Regions from separate parts of the Lysinibacillus sp. NPDC093692 genome, predicted to be linked through region 1. Evidence: riboswitches for the same ligand, from Rfam matches in the RefSeq annotation. Region 1 holds a riboswitch; each other region holds the start of a gene.

Region 1 (4,281 bases):
GCTCAGTCCAGGATCTCGCCTGTCTCACTTTCCCACGGGAGTCGAGTAGCCTTCCACTCCAATCAACAATATCGTAGAACTTTAATAAATTTTATGAATGGCAAATGAGAACGCTAAGGCTACACATCATAATCAATCAGAATAGTAAGGGCGATTGTACATCTGTTGTTGATTCTGCTACGATAACACTTCGCTTTCGCACGAAAAAACACCGGTAGCTAAAGCTTGGTTTTATTACATTAAATCGGATAAATATGCAAGAAACACACGCTATATGAATTGGTTGATTGGAGTGGAGGCTGGGCGACTCCTTGGGAATCAGCGTCACAGATGAGACCCTGCAGCGAAGCGGCTCATCGGACGCTCCCAGGAAGCTCTGCGCGAAAGCGAAGCGTCAGCGGCAAAGCGCCCAGCCGTAACGGAAATCAACCCCACGATATGGAAGGAATAAGTTAATAATTGTTTCATTTTGGTTCGTAACGGTTATGATGGTATACTACAGAAAATGAGGGATACACTGAAAATGTAGTTCCTAAAAATGATAGTAGAGGAGCCTTTAAATGACGATTCAATTTATTCAATATCCGAAATGTACTACTTGTAAAAAAGCACAAAAATGGCTAAATGACAATGGAGTTTCATATGAAGATGTACACATTGTCGAACAACCGCCAACAAAGGACGAACTATCAAACTTATGGCAAGTAAGTGGACTACCTTTAAAGAAATTTTTTAATACTTCTGGTATGAAATATCGCGAGCTTGGCTTGAAAGATAAGCTTGCTGAAATGACTGAAGTGGAGCAACTTGAACTGCTTGCTTCAGATGGTATGTTAATTAAACGTCCAATCGTAACTGATGGGAAAAAAGTTACGTTAGGGTTTAAAGAATCAGATTTTGAGCAAGCTTGGAAATAACCGCTTTTAATCGCTTTTAATCTTGTTTTTATGAAAGAAGTATGGCACACTGAAAGTGAATATATTACATATTTATGGAGGGGTTTTTGCATGAACACACCTAAAGACTTACGTTACTCTGAAGAGCACGAATGGGTTAAAGTAGAAGATGGAAAAGTACGTATCGGTATTTCTCATTTCGCACAATCTGAACTTGGAGATATCGTTTTCGTTGAACTTCCACAAGTTGGCGACGAAATCAAAACAGATGATCCATTTGGTAGCGTAGAATCTGTAAAAACAGTTTCTGAATTATATGCACCAATCTCAGGTACAGTAGTTGAAGTAAATGCAGATTTAGAAGATAGCCCAGAATTCGTTAATGAATCACCATATGAAAAAGCATGGATGATCGTTGTAGAGCCTGCTGATGCATCAGAAGTTGAAAAGCTTATGACAGCTGAGCAATACGATGAAATGATTGCAGAATAAGACAAGCTTATAAGACAAGCCTGTAATAGAAAAACGTCGGAAACTACCGACGTTTTTTATTATCTTCATCCATTCTGCCATCATAGTGGATGAGGGTGAATGCCAGTATATTCCCTTAACAATAGGTGTCTAACAGTATCAATGACAAGATTTATTGATATAATAATGATAAGGGATATGTCTAAACGGGGGTGGCGTTATGTTCGAGGGGAAATGCTTAATTGTCGAAGGCCGTTCGGATAAGCTTCAAATTGAACCTATTTTAAATGAACATGTTAAAATACTTTGCACGAATGGTACAATTGGTGTGCATCAATTAGAAGAGTTACTTGATCCATATGAAGGCTGTGAGCTTTATACATTTTTTGATGCAGATACATCGGGTGATAAGCTACGAGCATTAATGGACAGACATTATCCAGAGGCCGAGCATTTACGTACAATGCCAACATATAAGGAAGTAGAGACAACTCCGAGAAAGGTGTTAGCGGCGATTTTGCTTCGTGCACATTTCTCAATCCATAATGAATATATTTTGTAAGGTTGCGTGAAAAAAGATGGAAGAATGGTCAAAAGAGCAGTGGGACGTGGCTATCCAGTCTGGTGAAAAGGCTGCTTTTTATTTATATACACCAATGTGTGGAACGTGTGTAGTTGCATCGAAAATGATGTCGGTTGTTGAACAATTGCTGCCACAGCTACAGATTGGTAAAGCGAATATTAACTTTATTGAGCAAATCGCTTATGAAAATAAAATTGAAAGTGTACCGTGTTTACTTGTATGTGAAGGCGGAAAAGTGACGGAGAAGGTTTATGCCTTTCAATCCGTACCGTATTTATACGAATTGTTAAAAAAATAAATTGACTGGACTTTACTCACGTGGTAAAGTACGAATATACTAAAAAATATAAATATATCGAACTCTTATAAAGAGCGGCTGAGGGAAGTGCCCTATGAAGCCCGGCAACCATCACAAATGTGAAAAGGTGCCAAATCACCCAAAGATTTTATCTTTGAAAGATGAGAGAACGGTTCAACGTATAAGTTACGTGACCCCTTCTACTTGTCTATAGTTGAAGGGGTTTTTTACTTCTTTCAGCCGCTGAAATAGAGGAACTCAGTCTAAGAACGCCACATCCTGTGGCAACGACTGAGTGACCAACGTCATGTTGGCCTAGAGCCTCCGGCGGATGTCATGGAATCGAAAAGGATTTCTTTGTGCCAGCACAAAGCCGATTCCAGACGCAATTATGCCGAGGCACAATTGATATAAGAAAAGGAGAATTCGCTATGATTCAGCTTCAAAATATTACGAAGAAATACAAGACCTCGAATGGCGAATTAACAGCAGTTAAAGACGTCAACCTTTCTATCGATAAAGGTGAAATTTATGGCATTATCGGCTATAGTGGCGCTGGTAAAAGTACAATGATTCGTTTGTTAAACGGTTTAGAAAAGCCTACATCTGGTACGGTAACGGTTAACAATCAAGAATTTTCATCCATAAAGGGGCAAAAGCTTAGAGATGCTAGACAAAAGGTCAGTATGATTTTCCAACATTTCAATTTACTTTGGTCTCGAACTGTTGCGGAAAACATTGCTTTCCCACTAGAAATCGCAGGTGTTCCAAAGGCAAAACGTGAGGCACGTGTGAAAGAATTGATCACACTAGTTGGCTTAGACGGACGTGCTAAAGCGTATCCATCACAATTATCGGGGGGACAAAAGCAACGTGTAGGCATCGCTCGTGCACTTGCTAATAATCCAGAAGTATTGTTATGTGATGAGGCAACATCCGCACTCGATCCGGAGACAACAGATGCTATCCTAGATTTACTTGTCGATATTAATGAACGACTAGGTTTAACGATCGTGTTAATCACACATGAAATGCATGTTATTCGTAAAATTTGCCACCGTGTAGCGGTTATGGAAGCTGGAGAAATTGTAGAACGTGGTGAAGTATTACAAGTATTCCAAGCGCCACAAGCGGACATTACAAAAAAATTCGTTTCTCAAATTACAGATACGAAGGAGACACAGGAAACTGTGGCACAAATTAAAGCAAATTACCCTAATGGACAACTTGTAAAGCTAATATTTGTAGGAGAAAAAACAGAGCAGCCTGTCATCTCACATCTTGTAAAACAGTGTGATGTAGAAGTAAGTATAGTACATGGTAATATTTCGCAAACAAAAAATGGTGCGTACGGTACACTTATTGTACAAATTGAAGGCACAGAGTCGAATGTTGCAGCTGCACTTAGCTACTTGCATACAGTCGAAGTACAAACGGAGGTGATTGCCAATGCTAACTAATTTCTTTCCGAATGTCGACTGGGAAAAAATGTGGGAAGCTACGTATGAAACGTTGTATATGACAACAATCTCTACGGTGATCACATTTATACTTGGATTAGTAATTGGGATCTTATTGTTTTTATCAAGTCCAAACCAACTATGGGCCAATAAACTGGTGAACTTTTTAACAGGCTCAATCGTTAATATTTTCCGTTCGATTCCATTTATCGTTTTGATTATTTTATTAATTCCATTTACGAAATTTTTACTCGGCACAATTCGTGGCGCAGATGCTGCTTTACCGGCACTAATTATCGGAGCTGCACCATTTTATGCGCGTATGGTATTAATTTCATTACGTGAAATCGATAAAGGCGTTATTGAAGCGGCTCGTTCAATGGGTGCTAAAACGTCAACGATTATTTGGAAAGTTTTAATTCCAGAATCGTTCCCAGCGCTTATTTCTGGTCTTACTGTAACGGCTGTAGCACTTGTTGGCTATACTGCGATGGCAGGTATTATCGGTGCAGGCGGTCTAGGAAACTTAGCATTCTTAGATGGTTTCCAACGTAATCGCCAAGATGTAACTTT
Region 2 (4,281 bases), on a different contig from region 1:
TGCATTTGTGTTTTTCTATTTTTCATTATACTACAAGTAAAAATGATATCGCTGTTGTCTGAGCTAAGAGCAGCTTTGGAACAAAAACAAAAAGACCAGGATCTCAGCAATAAAGTGAGCCCTGGCCTTTTCGCGAAAGTGAATCTTACTAATCAATTTTGCTCTTAGTTTTAGATTCTATTAATTAGTACGATTAAGTTTAATAAAAGTTACAGTAATTAAAAAAAAAATTAAATATTATTTTAAAGGGTTTAAAAGTAAAGCCAAAACCTATGTTTTACGGGCATTGTTAAGATGCCTCAGATGTTGGCATAATTACGTCAAGAATCGGCTTTGTACTTAGGCTCGCATGCTCTTTGCTTGTATTTTGTGCGTCCATCTTTGTAAATAGAGACTCTAGACAATTAGTAAAAAAAGTAATATTATTTGCATCAATTATTATTTTCTAAAAAGGAGAACATGCATGGAATTCTCAAAAAAACTACAGCAACTCCCGACTCAATTTTTTGCAGCATTGGTGCAAAAAGTGAATTCTGCTTTAGCAGAAGGGCGCGATGTTATCAATCTCGGTCAAGGCAATCCAGATCAGCCCACTCCCCAACACATTATAAAAGCGTTACAGGAAGCAGCTGAAAACCCTCAACATCATAAATATTCTCCATTCCGTGGCATCGTAGAATTACGTCAAGCAGCCGCAGACTTCTACAAACGTGAATACAATGTTGATATTGATCCTGAAACTGAGGTAGCTATTCTTGGTGGTACAAAAATCGGTCTTGTTGAGCTGCCGTTAGCGGTTTTAAACCCCGGTGATACAATGTTATTACCCGATCCTGGATATCCAGATTACTTATCTGGTGTCGTATTAGGTGATGTTAATTTTGAAGTCATGCCACTTTTCGCAGAGAATAATTTCCTGCCCGATTATAATGCTTTATCCAATGAAGTAAAAGAAAAGGCAAAGCTTCTTTACTTAAATTACCCGAACAATCCAACTGGTGGTACTGCAACACTTGAATTTTTCGAGGAAACGGCGCGCTTTGCTAAAGAGCACAACATGATTGTCTCACATGATTTCGCTTACGGTGCAATTGGATTTGACGGCAAGAAACCTATTAGTTTCCTGCAAGCGGAAGGTGCCAAAGAGGTCGGCATCGAGATGTATACATTATCTAAAACATATAATATGGCAGGCTGGCGTATTGGATTTGCAGTTGGTAACGCTGATATTGTTGCGGCTATTAATCTTATTCAAGATCATCTATTTTGTAGTCAATTCCCTGCCGTACAACAAGCAGCAGCGGTTGCCCTTACAGCATCTCAGGATTGCGCGAATAAGCTAAGAGCGACTTATGAGCGTCGACGAAATGTTCTTATCGAAGAAGCACAGCGAATTGGTTGGCAAGTAACCGCACCAAAGGGCTCTTTCTTTGCATGGCTCCCTGTTCCATTAGGTTATACAAGCGAGCAGTTTGCTGATGTATTGCTCGATAAAGCTGATATCGCAGTAGCTGCAGGCAATGGCTTCGGTCAATACGGTGAAGGCTATGTTCGTGTAGGTTTACTTGTAAGTGAAGATCGCTTACGTGAAGCAATCAGCCGAATTGAAAAATTAAACTTCTTTAATTTATAAGCATTGGATTTCCTTCCATTCAAAAACTGTCCTATTAGTTCACACTCGCTATAGGGGCAGTTTTCATTTCATGATCTTTCTTGGTTGCCTCAACCCTTCTTCTAACGGATAAATTGAACATGACCTTTGATTCATCAAACTATCTAATACACTGTCCTGATAACAATATTTCCACCCTACCCTAGCAAGAATTCCCATGCCTCTTTCGCGATCAAATAGTATAACAAAATAAAATATTTCAAAAATTCGATTGACTTACTATATCCTATAATCTATATTAGATATATCGGATTTACAAAAAAATATTATAAATCTCTTATCAAGAGTAGCTGAGGGACTGGCCCTATGAAGCTCGGCAACCTCCTTTTTTAAGGAAGGTGCCAAATCCAGCAAACGATCATCGTTTGAAAGATAAGAGAGGACGTTTTTTCATGAGCCTCTCTTAATTTTTTTAAGAGAGTTTTTTTTATTTTTACCAGCCGATAAAACAACTTTGGAGGTATGTCTCATGAAAAAGAAAAACAAAATTTTACTAGGTTTAGCGAGTCTCACATTAGTAGCAGCATTAGTAGGCTGCGGTACTAATGAAGATAAAGGTAGTCAAGGTACGGCTATTAATGAAAATAAAATTGTAGTAGGTGTAACTTCTGGTCCACACGAACAAATTGCAGAGGTTGCAGCAAAAGTTGCCAAAGAAAGTGGCTTAGAGGTAGAACTAAAAACGTTCTCTGATTATGTTTTACCAAATACATCGTTAGCCGAGGGTGATCTTGATGTAAACAGTTATCAACACAAGCCTTTCCTCGATGCATTTAACAAAGATCACAAAACAGATTTAGTACCAGTAGGAAAAACAATTTTAACTCCTATGGGCATATACTCTGATAAATATAAATCATTGGATGAAGTTCCTGATGGTGCTACATTCGGATTACCAAATGATCCAACGAACGGGGCTCGTGCTCTATTTGTTCTTCAAGAGGCAGGCATCATTAAATTAAAAGAAGGTGCAGACTTAACAGCATCTATTCGCGATGTGGAAGAAAACAAAAAGAATTTTAAATTCATTGAATTAGAGGCTGCACAAATTCCGAAGCAGCTTAGTGAAGTAGATGTGGCAGCTATTAATACGAACTTCGCTCTTGATGCTGGTATTGATCCTAAAAAAGACTCCATTCTTTTAGAATCTACTAACTCTCCATATGTAAACTACATTGCGGTACGTGCTGAAAACGAGGATGACCCAGCGATTAAAAAATTTGTTGAAGCCTATCAATCTGATGAAGTACGCAAATTTATTGAAGAGGAATTCAAAGGTTCTATCATTCCAAGCTGGTAAGTAACGATGAAGGGCCTTTCATAAATTGAGAATCTGCGAGACTCCTATAGGAATGCTAGCAGATTCTTGCTTTATAGAAGGACTTAGAAAGGAGAGTTCACAGTATGATTCAACTAGAAAATATAACAAAAGAATTTAAAACTAAAAAAGGTATCGTTAAGGCAGTAGATGGCATTAACCTGCATGTCAAAAAAGGTGAAATTCATGGGGTTATTGGCTACAGTGGCGCAGGAAAAAGTACCCTTATTCGCTGTGTTAATTTATTAGAGCGTCCAACAACAGGAAAAGTATTGATCGACAATGTAGATATTACTTCCCTTTCTTTAAACGACCTTCGCAAAACACGTCAAAAAATCGGCATGATTTTCCAGCATTTTAATCTCTTAAAAACAGCGACCGTTTACAACAATATCTCGGTACCATTAAAGCTTCTAGGCTATAACGACTCTGAAGTGAAAAAACGCGTCGCAAAATATGCAGAAATTGTTGGCCTAACAGAGAAATTAGATAGTTATCCTAGCCAACTTTCGGGTGGTCAAAAGCAACGTGTCGCTATTGCACGTGCCCTCGCCCAAGAGCCTGAGATTTTACTCAGTGATGAAGCGACAAGTGCTCTCGATCCTGAAACAACTGAAGCTATTCTCGAGCTTCTCTTGAAAATTAACCGTGAGTTGGGCATCACTATTTTACTCATTACACATGAAATGAATGTTATTCAAAAAATTTGCGATGATGTATCCGTTCTTGAATCAGGGACGGTTGTGGAATATGGCTCTGCTATAGAACTATTTTCGAAGCCTCAGCACCCAACGACACGAAAGTTTTTAAACACTATTTCTCAACGTAATTTATCTTCTTCCCTAATCGAACAATTAAATCTTTCCGGAAGTGTGATTCGCTTAACATTCCTTGGTGAAAGTACCGGGAAGCCATTACTTGCAGAAGTGAGCAAAGTTTATGATGTACAACCAAATATTTTAACAGCCAATATCATTGAATTAAAAAACGGCATCGTCGGTAATATTGTCGTGCATCTACACGGTAAGGCACATATCGTTGAAAAGGCACTTACGTATTTTATAGAAAACGGGGTATGCGTTGAGGAATTAGGAGGCGAATTAAATGAATAGCATTCAAAGTTTCTTTGCAGACTGGTCAGATGTTATTGGGCAATCCATTTTCGAAACCTTTCAAATGGTCGGGATTTCATTATTGTTTTCTATTTTAATTGGGATCCCTTTAGGGCTTTTAATCGTTTTAACTCGTCCGGGGCAATCATTTGAAAATAAATTTCTCTATCAATTCTTCA
Region 3 (4,281 bases), on a different contig from region 1:
GAGGTGAGAAAAATCATAAGGGAAGCAAATATGTCTGTTAATAGCTATATAAATGAATTAGTTAGTCAGGCTAATAAATGTAGGGATGGAATTATTTACGAAGAAGAAAAGAATGAAATTGTCCAAATAGTAGAGAAGATGATTAAGATAACAAAATAAAAGTAGTGATCTGATTAAGGAAATATAAAAAAAGCAAGTAATTATAAAAAAACCTTCTCTGTAATAGAAATGGCAAGAATAGATGAGGGAATTGCAACTTGGAGGATTTGATTATCAAATCCTCTTTTCTTGTTATACCCTTAGGCTTTCTTAATGTCTATAATAAAATAAATTAGTACAAAGATTGTCTTTCATGTCTAACACGTTTTTTTGAAAAATCCTCTTTGTTGCATTAGCTTTCTTTTAAATATAGATCTATTCGATTTCACTACATCTATATACTTTATAAAAAACAACTAAATTAATGGAAAACGATTATGCCAAAATAAAGAGACGTTGTTTTTGCAACGGTTTTTTATACAAAAAAAAGCATGAATTATAATAGGTTAAATACAAAAAAAGAGTATTTAAAAGTAATTAGTTATTTAAATAAACTAGAAGTAGTGTGTAATTTTGAAAATCATTCAGAATTTTTGAGATTCTTACAAATTTATATGCGATCTTTAACGAGATTAGGAATTTGTCATGCAAGGGAGTATCTCGATGACTATTCTAATTTTGAGCAAGCAAGTACACAAATAGCTAAATTAGAATTGATAAAAAAACAATTAGTCAATACCAAAATCCATCACCAAAGTTTAGGGATTGTAGCAATGCAAGATGATTTGACTATAATTATTGCTTTTTTAGATAAATTGTTAGAAATCATCCAATTCAATATTAATTTAGCTAATTTACAGAGTAACAATGATAGGAGAGCTGGTTTACAAGTTAATAGAAGTCATTTGGAATCATTTGATAATTTAGAAAACTGTTAAATGAACAAATAGATCTTAATTCCGTTTTTAATGATCTTAACGAGAGTTATATAAAAGTGAAATTTCTTATAACAAATAACGGAATTAGTAAAGAGGAAAGAACTACAAATAAAGAATGGATCGAAGTAAAAAATCCAATCGTTTTGATGAATCTTTTTTCAAAACGATTGGATTATTCAATGAAAATCAATAGTTTTTAAAGCAACACCCATCACATTAAAGTGATAAAGTTCAGGCTTTCCTTGGTTTCGGATATCCAATAAGGATAGCGATAATCCCGCAAATCCCTATCAAAATCGGATAGAAAGAGTATTGCAACATGCTCACTGGCGATATTCCAGCAACGCTTGCGGCTGCCAGGAACTGGGCTCCGTATGGCAGAAGACCTTGGGTTGTACAGGAGAAAATATCTAATATACTTGCGGACTTTCTCGGCTCAATCCCATACTGGTCAGCAATATTTTTTGCAAGCGGACCAGCAATTAAAATAGCAATTGTATTATTGGCTGTAGATAAATTAGTTAGCCCCACAAGACCGGCAATCCCGAATTCAGCACCCTTTTTCGATTTAATTCTTCGTGTGGCAAGGTGAAGTAGGAAGTCAATCCCTCCGTTAAGCTTAATAATTTCCACCATTCCAGCTATTAAGATCGCAAGAAATGCCATTTCATACATGCCTGACATTCCTTCGCCGATCTTTTGAAAAAGGTCCATTAACTGATAGCTGCCATCCGCTAAGCCGACAGCCCCGGCCAGAACAATCCCAAATGCAAGAACAAGGAAAACATTCATGCCAATTAGCGCAAAAATAATAACTAATACATAAGGAACAATTTTTATCCAACTATAGCTTAAATGCTCTACTTGTGTCGCAGTTCCACCCATTGTGATAATTCCTAAAATAATGCTCGTTACAATAGCTGCTGGCAACACAATCCAAAAATTCACCTTAAATTTATCTTTCATTTGTGCGCCTTGTGAACGAACGGCAGTAATGGTTGTATCTGAAATAAAGGATAAATTATCGCCAAACATCGATCCTCCAACAATAGCTGCCATTACTAAAGCCATTGAAAAGTCGGTATGCTCACTGATCCCAACTCCAATTGGCGCCAGTGCAACAATCGTTCCTACTGAAGTACCCATTGATAGGGAGATAAAGCAGGCGATGATGAATAAGCCTACGACAAGGAGATTTTGCGGAATGACCGACAAAGCAAAGTTAACAGTGGAGTCCACTGCTCCCATACCTTTTGCTACTTCTGAAAAGGCGCCAGCTAATAGAAAAATAACAACCATCAGCATGACATTTAAATTTCCTGCGCCTTTACAAAAAATATCAACTTTATGTGAAAATGATTCTTTTCGATTCATCGCCAGAGCCACAGCGCCCGCAATGGCAATGGCTACAATGACTGGGAAGGCGTAAAAATCACCTGTAATAACCCCTGAACCAATAAATAAAATCAAAAAAACAACAAATGGGATTAGCGCCCATGGATTTTCTTTCTTCATTGTTCTACCTCCAAAAATTAAAAATGGATCGTCTTTGTCCATTTTTCTCTAAAAAAAGACCTCTTCTTGAAAAACAAGAAGAGGTCTTATATTTATAAAACACTCCTCTTATCTATCAAGCCTTTGCTTGCTGGATTTGGCACAGTAACTTAATCACAAAGTTCCGCTGCCGAGATTTCATAGGGCCAGTCCCTCCATCTCTCTTGATAAGAAGAAAAACATATTATTTTTTGCACAATAATGAAATATTATAATAAAACATCTATATTTGCAACTTATTTTTAATCAAATTGAATTTCAAAACGACATAAAAGTACTTTTTCTCAAAAAGGTCTGCTTTAAGGCTACTAAGAGAAGCTTTAAATTCTCGCGAAATTTAGTGCCTTTAATCTCTTGAAACTGAAAAAGATTTAATATTATTCATCTGGTAATGGATTTTTTTGACAATATAGTAATCGTAAACTATAGTAAAAATACAATATTTAAATAATATTAAAAATGAAATGGAACGTTTCCTAAAGCTAAGGGTGAATTTATGAGTAATTTTATTGTAATGCAAAATGCTACACACGAGGAAGAAATTATCGGAGGATATATGTGGTCCCCGCAAAAAAATAAAAATGGAAATAGCAATCATGCGTATGAACGAATGGCTACAATTAAGGCTGGTAATAAAATTTACAGCTGTTATGGTCAAGCGATTCGTGCGGTAGGTATAGCGACGTCAGATTGTTATATTGCAGAACAACCACATGAGCTACAAGAGAAAAATCTATGGTCAGACGATGGGTATAAAGTGGATGTAGATTTCACAATTTTAGAACATCCAATTATAATTAGAGCTGTTTGGGGAGATATGGAATCTGATCGTCCGCAAAAATATTCTGCCTTTCAAGAAAATGGACATGGAAATCAGGCTTACTTATTTCCATGTCCTGAAGCTTGGGCTAGCTTGTTTGACAGCTTTCTGAACGAAGATAGCTCAGAGGCTGGAGCAGAAGCAGAACTAATAGAAGATGGTGAAATTAACGAGGAAACGTTTGCGACTTCTAGTTACGAGCAGGGAGAGTCTAGAGTTAGTAATAGGGTAGCGGGTAGTACAAAGAAACGTGGTCGAGTAGTAAGCCAAGAACAGCTACAAAAAGACTTGAAAAAGCGTAAAAAAATTGGTGATATTGCAGAACAAAAAGTATTTGAATATGTAAAAAAGAAAGTAATAGAAGTATTCGGAGAACAATACGGAGAGCAGGTAGAGCATGTTGCGCAAACACAAGGTGACGGATTAGGATACGATATTACAGCGTTCGATTATTTACAGCCACAGTCTCCTCCAAGACCAATAAAAATTGAAGTGAAGGGTACAACATCAACAAGTACAAGCGCAGTCTATTCAATTTCTTATCCTGAATTGGAAAAATTTATTCAGTATAAGGATGAAATGTGGCTAGTACGTGTATATGGTGTAGGTAAGAAAAGTGAAATGAAAATGGAAATAGATAATGACTTTAGTAGTTATCACTCAGTAAGTGATTTGCTGACACGTAAGTATGCATATATTCCATCAACTATTGATGTATATGGCACACGAGTGGAGAGTAATAAATATAGATAAAAAATAGGGTTTGAAAATTCACTACATAAGAAAGACTCGACATACATAAAAAATGCAGCAAACTTCAAATAAGTTTGCTGCATTTTTCTTTCGGTTTATAAACCTTCCTCAAAAAAGTCTAAATCCATACGTTTTATTGTAAAGGTTTGTACATTCGATACACCTACATTGTATAAA

Evidence for each region. A riboswitch is a leader RNA that binds a small molecule or an ion and turns the genes downstream of it on or off. The one in region 1 is predicted to bind S-adenosylmethionine.
Region 2: linked by a shared signal. The riboswitch ahead of ACQKN4_RS00125 (MetQ/NlpA family ABC transporter substrate-binding protein) and the one ahead of ACQKN4_RS21335 (methionine ABC transporter ATP-binding protein) in region 1 are both predicted to bind S-adenosylmethionine.
Region 3: linked by a shared signal. The riboswitch ahead of ACQKN4_RS17820 (Na+/H+ antiporter NhaC family protein) and the one ahead of ACQKN4_RS21335 (methionine ABC transporter ATP-binding protein) in region 1 are both predicted to bind S-adenosylmethionine.

The regions. Positions count from the first base shown of each region.
Region 1 is NZ_JBNNUW010000025.1:77,738-82,018, reverse strand. It holds gene ACQKN4_RS21355 (arsenate reductase family protein) at 561-917, shown strand; gene gcvH (glycine cleavage system protein GcvH) at 1,008-1,388, shown strand; gene ACQKN4_RS21345 (toprim domain-containing protein) at 1,588-1,929, shown strand; gene ACQKN4_RS21340 (thioredoxin family protein) at 1,946-2,248, shown strand; SAM riboswitch class I at 2,311-2,416, shown strand; gene ACQKN4_RS21335 (methionine ABC transporter ATP-binding protein) at 2,680-3,708, shown strand; gene ACQKN4_RS21330 (methionine ABC transporter permease) at 3,698-4,281, shown strand, end outside.
Region 2 is NZ_JBNNUW010000001.1:22,864-27,144, reverse strand. It holds gene ACQKN4_RS00130 (pyridoxal phosphate-dependent aminotransferase) at 464-1,633, shown strand; SAM riboswitch class I at 1,947-2,051, shown strand; gene ACQKN4_RS00125 (MetQ/NlpA family ABC transporter substrate-binding protein) at 2,142-2,972, shown strand; gene ACQKN4_RS00120 (methionine ABC transporter ATP-binding protein) at 3,077-4,102, shown strand; gene ACQKN4_RS00115 (methionine ABC transporter permease) at 4,095-4,281, shown strand, end outside.
Region 3 is NZ_JBNNUW010000018.1:48,587-52,867, forward strand. It holds gene ACQKN4_RS17810 (hypothetical protein) at 1-159, shown strand, start outside; gene ACQKN4_RS17815 (hypothetical protein) at 531-977, shown strand; gene ACQKN4_RS17820 (Na+/H+ antiporter NhaC family protein) at 1,209-2,492, opposite strand; SAM riboswitch class I at 2,598-2,705, opposite strand; gene ACQKN4_RS17825 (DUF3883 domain-containing protein) at 3,028-4,104, shown strand; gene ACQKN4_RS17830 (restriction endonuclease) at 4,200-4,281, opposite strand, start outside.